Regions from separate parts of the Brevibacillus sp. AG genome, predicted to be linked through region 1. Evidence: riboswitches for the same ligand, from Rfam matches in the RefSeq annotation. Region 1 holds a riboswitch; the other holds the start of a gene.

Region 1 (4,496 bases):
TGGTAGCCGCATGCATTTTTTTGTAGGCTTCCGGGTCATACCGCTCCATCAGCTTGGACGGGTTAACATAGTCGCTCGGCGCCCCATGTGGTTTTTGCGGAAGCTCTAAGTAGCTGACACTGCCGGTTGCAGGGTCAACCTTTCGTGTTTTGGCAACGCCAGCGAGCAAATGGAGGGTATCCAAAAATTCAGCAGCATTTTCATCAGCCATGTATTGGTCTGCCAAATATTTGCCTTGGGTTAGACCGACTTCTACCAAAGCAGCTCTTTCTTCATCGGTGTAGGTGGATGGGGAGTTGAAAAAGTTTTGCTCCAGGATGTGGTCAAAGGCTTTGCGAGCCTCGGGTGGTTTATCTGCAAAAATTTTATCCAAACGCTCATTAATCTCTGTGTTAAAGAAAAATTGGACACTATGATGCTCGATGACACCAGCAGGGAGCTCGCGTGCCTTGTGAGAACGAAGGTCTACTGTATCGTGCTCGGGCAATCCTAGACGAGTTCCTGTCACCATTTTGGGTGCAAGTTGGTTAGTTGAAAGCTGGGGGGTTAGGTAGCGGGTATTCGATTGGATGTGCATGTTCTACTCTCCTCACATGGATTCATGTTCAGTCGTGATGGTAGGAGATCTGGTTACCTTATATCAGATGACTGGTATGAGTTGTGAGAACGGAAGGAAACGGATCTCAATGGCTTCTTGTCTATACTATCGGCAATTTTTGGGCAGTTTTTAATATGCCGGCAAACATGAAAAAGGACTCCCGTTTAGATAACGGAAGTCCGTACTTATTTCTTCGATTATTTCGTGTGCTCATCCATGCTGAAGTCTACTTGTTCAAGAGGGACGAGCTCGGTCTTTTTGGTAATTTTATAAGCGAGCCAAACGATTAAGAAGAGTGGCAGGCCAATGTAAGAGACCAGGACGCCATACCAGTCAACCGTTCCACCCATGAATGCAGAGTAGTTTTGCCCAATAATAACGATACAGCAAATGATGAAGGCAAAAATCGGTCCAAACGGGAACCACTTTGCCCGATAAGGCAATTCGCTTAAGTCACGACCCTGAGCGATAAACGCTTTACGGAAACGGTAGTGACTAATGGCAATTCCCAGCCAAGCGATGAAGCCTGACATACCGGAAGCATTCAGAAGCCAGACGTACACTTCGCCTTCCCCAAACAGAGAGGACAGAAAAGCAAGGGCGCCGATGAGCGCAGTCAAGATCAAGGCATTGATCGGTACGCCGTTACTTGTTACTTTTGCGAACCATTTTGGTGCGTTTCCTTCTTTCGCCAAGTTCCACAGCATGCGTGTAGAGGCGTACATGCCAGAGTTTCCAGCAGACAATACAGACGTAAGAATAACGGCATTCATGACGGATGCTGCAAAAGCAAATCCGGCATTTTCAAAAACAATCGTAAACGGACTGATCGCAATATCCGTAATGTCGCCACTGATCAGATTTGGATTATCGTATGGAACCAACAACCCGATGATCATAATAGCGAGGATGTAGAAGAGCAGGATGCGCCAAAAAATTTGACGGATGGCCTTCGGAATGTTGCGGGCAGGGTCTTCGCTCTCCCCAGCTGCGACACCAACCAGCTCTGTCCCTTGGAAAGAGAATCCGGCAATCATAAAGACACCGAGCAGGGCCATGAAGCCGCCATTGAATGGCGCGTCGCCTTTGGTGAAATTTTGGAGGCCGACTGCTTGGCCGCCCATAATGCCAAAAATCATCAACACACCAACAATAATAAAGACGATTACCGTTACTACTTTAATCAAGGCGAACCAATATTCAGATTCTCCATAGGCTTTCACAGACAGGAGATTCAAGGCAAACAGCAATCCGAGGAACAAAGCGCTCCACAATATCGCTGGGGTATCCGGGAACCAATATTTCATAATGAGTGCGGAAGCTGACAGCTCGACGGCAATGGTAATGGCCCAGTTGTACCAGTAGTTCCAGCCGAGAGCAAAGCCGAGAGATGGATCGACGAACCGTGTGGCATACGTCGAAAACGAACCAGAAACAGGCATGAAGGCCGCCATTTCCCCCAAGCTGGTCATTAAAAAGTAAACCATGATACTAATGGCGAGATAGGCAACTAAAGCTCCACCAGGTCCGGCGGAATGAATCGAGCCTCCGCTCGCGAGAAACAATCCCGTCCCAATCGAGCCGCCGATGGCGATCATCGTCAGGTGTCGGGCTTTTAAACCACGTTGCAATTGATTTTGTGACATAAGCTACTTGCACGACCTTTCTTGATTTTTGAGAAGGAAGGTCGGAAACGAAAAAACCGCCATAGCCAAAAAAATGGCATAGGGCGGTATCATCCAATCCCCACCAAGCCTTCACTGAAGATAGCTCACCACGCTTGCTTGGCATGCAAACGTGACAGTTCTGCCCCTTTCGAGTACAGCCCCAACCCAATCGCACAGAGACGCGATATGAGCTTCGGCGGATTTTCCTTACCTGGAGTCATTGATTTTCTCTGAATCTCGTACAGGATGATATAAAAGCCGCGACCTCTATCCTCACCGTGAAAGATGAGGATAACATGTATGAAATTATGTGATTTATCAACTATAAAGGATTGTTTATGATTAATCAATGTGAAATTTTGTTATTCAAATGAGCGTCTGGCAGGCCAAGAGCCTTGTAACTTGCGAATTTGGACAATTTGTCCCGTATGAAACGCATCATGCAGGACCAGACTCATCACGGTTTGGTAAATGGGCGTATAAGTAGCCGTCTGGTTTAAATCCTCATCCGTCAGCAAGGAAAGCTTTTCATGAATGTGGCGATGGACGCTTTCCATGCGCAAGAGGGTAGCTTGCCAAGCGTCTTCGTCATCCGGACCGCCGGACGGGATGAAGGTATCATCGTTCGTCTCAGCCGAGCCAGGAAATTCAGTGCCCAATAGACGATGCAACAGGCGTTCTTTGTAATAAAGAAGGTGGCTGATGTTTTCCCAGATCGTGTTGGCTGCTTCTCCTACAGGGCGCCAGCTGGCCTCGGCTGCTGATACTCCGGAAAGCGCTTCTTTTAAGGGTGGATACCAGTCTTCCTTGTCATACGTACATTCCCATCCATGCAAAAGCAAATCCTTCCGATTCATACGCTTCCTCCTCGTCTGTGAAACAGATTGATGAAACGCTATAATAGCAGTAAGAAATGAAAGTGTAACCAGTTAACTTAATTACGATAGTTACAAAAAGATATTACCATATTCTGTATAGTCATACAAGAGAGAAAAATGTAGGGTTTCGTCAGGAGAGATAATAACATGGACTGGTTTTGTATCGATTTTTTAAATAGTGATTGGCGGGATTGGCGTGGTTCTGGTCGTGCGGAAAATCGTTTGGAGAACCAGGAATGGCTGTCATCCTTTTTACAAACATACAAGCTAACCGCTCCGCTTCCGATAAATGAGGAGTGTGCCGCTTCCCTTTTGCGGCTGCGCGAACGTTTGAGATGTATGCTGGAAGCTGTTGTCCGTGGAGACCGAATCCAAGAGGACGACCTTGCGGAATTGAACAGAGTTTTGGCTCAGGCCCCTTTTCATATACAGGTGTTGTATGTAGAGGAGGAGGGCGTCTACGGGCAAAAGCAATCCAGCTCAACAGAGGGCTGGCCCCTCGTCATGGCACAAATTGCGGCTTCTTTCGCGGAGCTGCTTGCCCCGCAGCATCTGGAGCGAATCAAAATATGTGACAACGAGGATTGCCGCTGGGTGTTTTATGATGAAAGCCGCAATCGGGTGCGCCGCTGGTGTGATGACAAAATGTGCGGAAACCTGATGAAGGTGCGCCGTTTTCGGGAGCGACAGAAGGAAAAAGGCTGATGGAGCCATTACCAACACCGTCGGGATTTTGTCTCTGACGGTTTTTTTCTAGGTTTGAGACATAATATATAGAACTATACATGGGAACGGAAACGAGGTGGGTAGGATGAGTCAAGCACGCAAAAAATGGTTTCAGGCACTCGTATTGGTGACACTTGGAGCGATTTGTCTGGCGATATGGTATTTGCAACCCTATCAACCCGATCAGGCAGCATTAACGGCCATGCAAGGTGGTGAAGGGATTACGGTCATGGATACGAATGACTGGATTATTTTCCAAGGCGGGGAGTCACGCGAGCCGGGACTCATCTTATATCCAGGAGCACTGGTCAAACCGGAGAGTTATGCACCGATTGCCCGTGCTTTGGCAGGCTACGGCTACCATGTTTTTCTCGCACGAATGCCGCTGAATTTGGCTGTAAGTGATATGACGAGAGCCACACAAGTATTAAAGGCGTACCCGAATAAAACGTTTGTCATCGGAGGACATTCGCTCGGTGGTACTATGGCAGCTCAATTCGCAGCAAACCATCCGGACCGAATCAGTGGAGTATTTTTGCTGGGAGCGTATCCGAATAGTCAGGGGAACTTGAAGAAGGTGAATTTGCCTGTGCTGTCTTTACTCGGATCTCGCGACGGTGTGATCCA
Region 2 (4,496 bases), on a different contig from region 1:
AGCCGGCCAAACCTCCACCGACAATGATCAGTTTACCTTTTGCCATGAGTTTAGTCCCCCTATCCCTACAAAATGAAAGCCGACATCGCACGCAAGCCGATGAAGGTTACAATTACGAATACGCCCAAAGTCAGGAATGTTGCAATGCGTTGGGAACGCGGCCCAACTGTAATTCCCCAGTGAACCAGGAACGACCACAGTCCGTTGGAGAAGTGGAAAGTCGTGCTAATAATCCCGATTGTGTAGAATACGATCATTGCAGGACTGCTCAAAATGTTTGCCATCATGTCATAATCCACGTGTGCACCCAGTGCTTTTTGGATACGAGTTTCCCAAACGTGCCAAACAATAAAAATGAGGGTAATGACTCCTGTAACGCGTTGCCACAAGAACATTTGGTTTCGGAAGTAACCGAAGTTCCCTACGTTATGCTTCGCTTGGAACGCGATGTAGAGACCGTAAACAGCGTGAAACAGGATCGGGAGGTAGATCAAGGCAAATTCAAGTACTAACAGAAATGGAAGGCTTTCAATGAAGCCTACGGCCTGGTTGAAAGCTTCAGGCCCACGAGTCGCTTGATAGTTGGCTGTCAAGTGGAACACGAGGAAGAGCCCGATCGGAAACAAACCAAGAAGTGAGTGTAGCTTGTGACTGAGAAAGCTATGGCCTTTCGCCATACAATGGTCCCCCTTTCAATGTATGTAACTCTCAATTCTGTGAAAAACGTCAAGCGTCACCGCAAGCAGTCCAAAACGGTTTTCGGCCGTTTTGATAGACCTTTCCCCAATATCCTAACCCATTGCCTCACCCATTAGACATAGCAAAACCGCCACGATCATTTTATGAAGAGCGTCTTGACGCTGTTCATAAAAAGACTGCGTTCGCTAGATCACATGAATTTGTCGGAATGTGTCAAAATTCGAGAAAAAGTTGGGCAAAACTTTGACCAAATCCAATTGTACTCTTGTCGACACATAGCGTCAAGACAATCAATGTACTAAATACATTGATAGAATAACTTTGTTTAGTCCAGCTATTTTTTCTATTAAGATGTCATGAATGCGAGTCCCTCCTCATAATCTAGTACAGACAGGAGGGAAGCACATATGAAAGAGAAGGATCAGCTTGCAGCACTGTTGCCGCCAGAGACCATTCCCTATGCGGAAAGAATGAATATGCCCTATCTTGGCTATCATCTTCTACGCGAAACGCTGACTAGCACCCTGCTAGGCGATAGTGAAAACCATATTCTCTATTGGATTGGAAAAAACATGGGCCGCCAAATCCCCATTCAATCTGCAACAGGCCCGATTATGCCTTTTATTCGACTCGGATTAGGCCAGCTCGACGTCGTGGAGGAGTCTGGGCAAACTATCGTCTATTCGCTTACTCATTCCATTTTTAGCTACCAGTCTATCGAAAGACTAGGATGCAGTCTTTCTTTTGAGGCTGGGATCATTGCTGGTATGATTGAGCAATGGAAAGAAAGAGAAGCGTTCAGCAAAATCGAAATGGAAAGCTCCTCTGACATACGTATATCTGTACAAGTGGCGTCATGAAGAAAATGCCCCCTCTACCTATAACAAAGGGAGAGGGAGCATCCATGTTTTATACTCCGTGCACGACCGCGGTTTCCTCGACATCCAGACCATATGCCGAATGAAGACTGCGAACAGCCAGCTCCGTCAAGGCTGCTGGAATGACGCAAGAAACCTTGATATCAGACGTAGATACCATTTTAATAGAAATTTCTTTTTCTGCCAGGACACGGAACATTTCGGCAGCTACCCCTGGATTATTGATCATGCCTGAGCCAACAATCGATACCTTGGTCAAGCCTTCCTCGAAATCGACTTTTTCAAAGCCAAGCTCGTTTTTGTTTCTGTCCAGCGTATCCAGTGCTTTTTTCAGGTCATCCGCTGCAACTGTAAAAGAAATATTCGTAACAGACGCATCATAAGAGCTTTGGATAATGATATCAACGTTCACCTGATTGTCCGCCAGCGTATTGAACAGACGGGAGAGCGTCCCGACCTTGGCAGGCATGCCGACAACCGTGATTTTGGCTACATCTTCATCGTGTGCAACTCCACTTACTACTCTTCCTGTTTCCATGTTGGCAACCTCCTCAACGTACGTACCATCTTCGGCAGTAAAGCTGGAGCGGACGACCAGCCTTACCTTGTATTTTTTCGCAGCCTCTACTGACCTTGGATGAAGAACCCCTGCACCGAGGTTCGCCAACTCCAGCATCTCATCATACGAGATCGTATCCAGCTTGCTCGCAGCTGGAACCACTCGCGGATCAGCTGTATACACCCCGGACACGTCTGTAAAGATTTCGCATTTCTCAGCGTTCAAGCTCGCTGCGAGTGTAACCGCAGATGTATCCGATCCACCGCGGCCGAGCGTCGTAATTTCACCTTCGTCACTGATCCCTTGGAATCCTGCCACGATCACCACACGACCACGGCCGAGCTCGGATTGAATCCGCTCTGGATCAATCTGCTTGATCCGTGCTCTTCCGTGAATCGCCTCCGTGGTGATTCCAGCCTGCCAGCCCGTAAGAGAAATGGCGTCGTAGCCTTTTGTATGCAAGGCCATCGACAAAAGCGCGATCGATACCTGCTCCCCCGTGGTCAGCAGCATATCCATTTCACGCTCGGATGGGTATGCGCTAATCTGCTTGGCCATATCTACCAACACGTCAGTAGATTTGCCCATTGCAGAAACAACGACTACCACATCATGCCCTTCCTCTTTGTAGCTGACAATTCGATCCGCAACTCGTAAAATTCGCTCAATGGTACCTACAGAGGTGCCTCCGTATTTCTGCACGATCAACCCCATGCGGCTTCTCTCCCTTTTTCTCATATCCAATGTTTGTATTTATCTCGTATCGTATGGTTTTTCACTATTCTCTCTATAAGGAAAAGTCTTGCATTTTATTTTACAAAAAAGGCACCGACAAGGAATAAGACCTGCCGCTGCCTACTGTTTCGACATACCGGTTCCTCCCTCCCAATACACGCGGACAACGAAGATTGACAGTCATCACCATCAAAACTCACATTGACACACCGTGAGATAGCTCTCCATCTGACAATTGGTCATTGTGCAGATGACAGTCCTGCATTTGTTCAACGCAGACCCAGCATGGAGAAAAGCGGGTTTCCCTCCACACTTCGGCGAATTCCCCTTTCCCGTCCCCTTCACAGATTCCCGATCTCAGGGTGGTACTCTTGGTTTTCGCGCCTCTACCTCACTCCATAATGGAAGTGAGGCTAACTATTCTGTTTGAATCGGATTATATCATGAGTCTAAAAATGGATCAATTCCTTTTTAGAGGTTGTTCAAAAAGTTACATGTGCTATGTGTCCAGCTTGCGTAGATGCCCGATGATTTCTTTTGCCAGCTTGTCACCGATCCCTAATTGGCGGAAGTCTTCAACGGTCGCCTCTCGCATTTTTTTCAACGAGCCAAAATGAGAGAACAACAGCTTGCGTCGCTTCTCACCGATACCGGGGATCTCATCTAACTGCGAGGAGAGCATCGTTTTTGTCCGGGATTGTCTGTGGAATGTAATAACAAAACGGTGGACTTCATCTTGGATGCGCTGCAACAAATAAAACTCATAGCTATCACGTCTAAGATTCACAGGCTCTGGCGGATCTCCGTACATGAGCTGAGCGGTGCGGTGCTTCTCGTCCTTCGCAAGTCCACAGACGGGAATATAGAGACCCAGCTCGTTTTCCAGCACGTCCATAGCCGCACTGATTTGGCCTTTTCCACCATCGATCACAATCAGGTCAGGCATCGGCTGGTTTTCTTTCAGAAGGCGAGAGTAGCGACGGCGAACTACTTCGCGCATGGAGCCGTAATCATCTGGCCCCTCGACGGTTTTGATCTTGAATTTACGGTATTCCTTTTTGTCAGGGCGACCATCTGTAAACACAATCATCGCAGATACAGGCTCTGTTCCCTGAATGTTGGAGTTGTCAAACGCTTCAATTCGATGAGGAACCGGAATCCCTAAAATGTGACCAAGATTGTGTACCGCTTGGACTGTACGAGCATCGTCCTTGGACATCAGCGCGAACTTCTCCTGCAAAGCAATACGGGCGTTCTCGGAAGCCATCTTCACTAGTTCATGCTTTTTGCCTCTTTTCGGAGCATGGACTTTGATGCCCAGCCACTCACCCAAAAGCTCCGGTTCACTCTCTTGCGGGAGCAAAATTTCTTTTGGTAGCGCATTTTGTTTATCGTAATAGAACTGGCTCACATAAGACATAAAGTCCTCGGTTTCGCTTCCATAGTATGGAAAGGAAGTCGTCTGACGCTCGATCATCTTCCCTTTTCGCATGTAGAACACCTGAATGCACATCCAGCCTTTTTCCACAGCAAATCCGATAATGTCGCGGTCTACCGTATCCGTGAACGTGATCTTCTGCTTCTCCATCACCGCTTCGATGCTCTTGATCTGATCGCGATATTCC

The links. Region 1 has a riboswitch for lysine ahead of POF51_RS20980 (amino acid permease). Riboswitches for the same ligand answer to the same signal wherever they lie in the genome.
Region 2: it holds a riboswitch for lysine, as region 1 does, so the genes downstream of both, POF51_RS22650 (aspartate kinase) here and POF51_RS20980 (amino acid permease) in region 1, are expected to answer to the same signal.

The regions. Positions count from the first base shown of each region.
Region 1 is NZ_JAQMYO010000007.1:456,190-460,685, reverse strand. It holds gene POF51_RS20985 (hypothetical protein) at 1-577, opposite strand, end outside; gene POF51_RS20980 (amino acid permease) at 796-2,244, opposite strand; lysine riboswitch at 2,358-2,543, opposite strand; gene POF51_RS20975 (DinB family protein) at 2,628-3,122, opposite strand; gene POF51_RS20970 (CGNR zinc finger domain-containing protein) at 3,291-3,848, shown strand; gene POF51_RS20965 (alpha/beta fold hydrolase) at 3,955-4,496, shown strand, end outside.
Region 2 is NZ_JAQMYO010000008.1:306,061-310,556, forward strand. It holds gene sdhA (succinate dehydrogenase flavoprotein subunit) at 1-46, opposite strand, end outside; gene POF51_RS22640 (succinate dehydrogenase cytochrome b558 subunit) at 66-677, opposite strand; gene POF51_RS22645 (YslB family protein) at 1,107-1,559, shown strand; gene POF51_RS22650 (aspartate kinase) at 1,609-2,850, opposite strand; lysine riboswitch at 3,081-3,268, opposite strand; gene uvrC (excinuclease ABC subunit UvrC) at 3,371-4,496, opposite strand, start outside.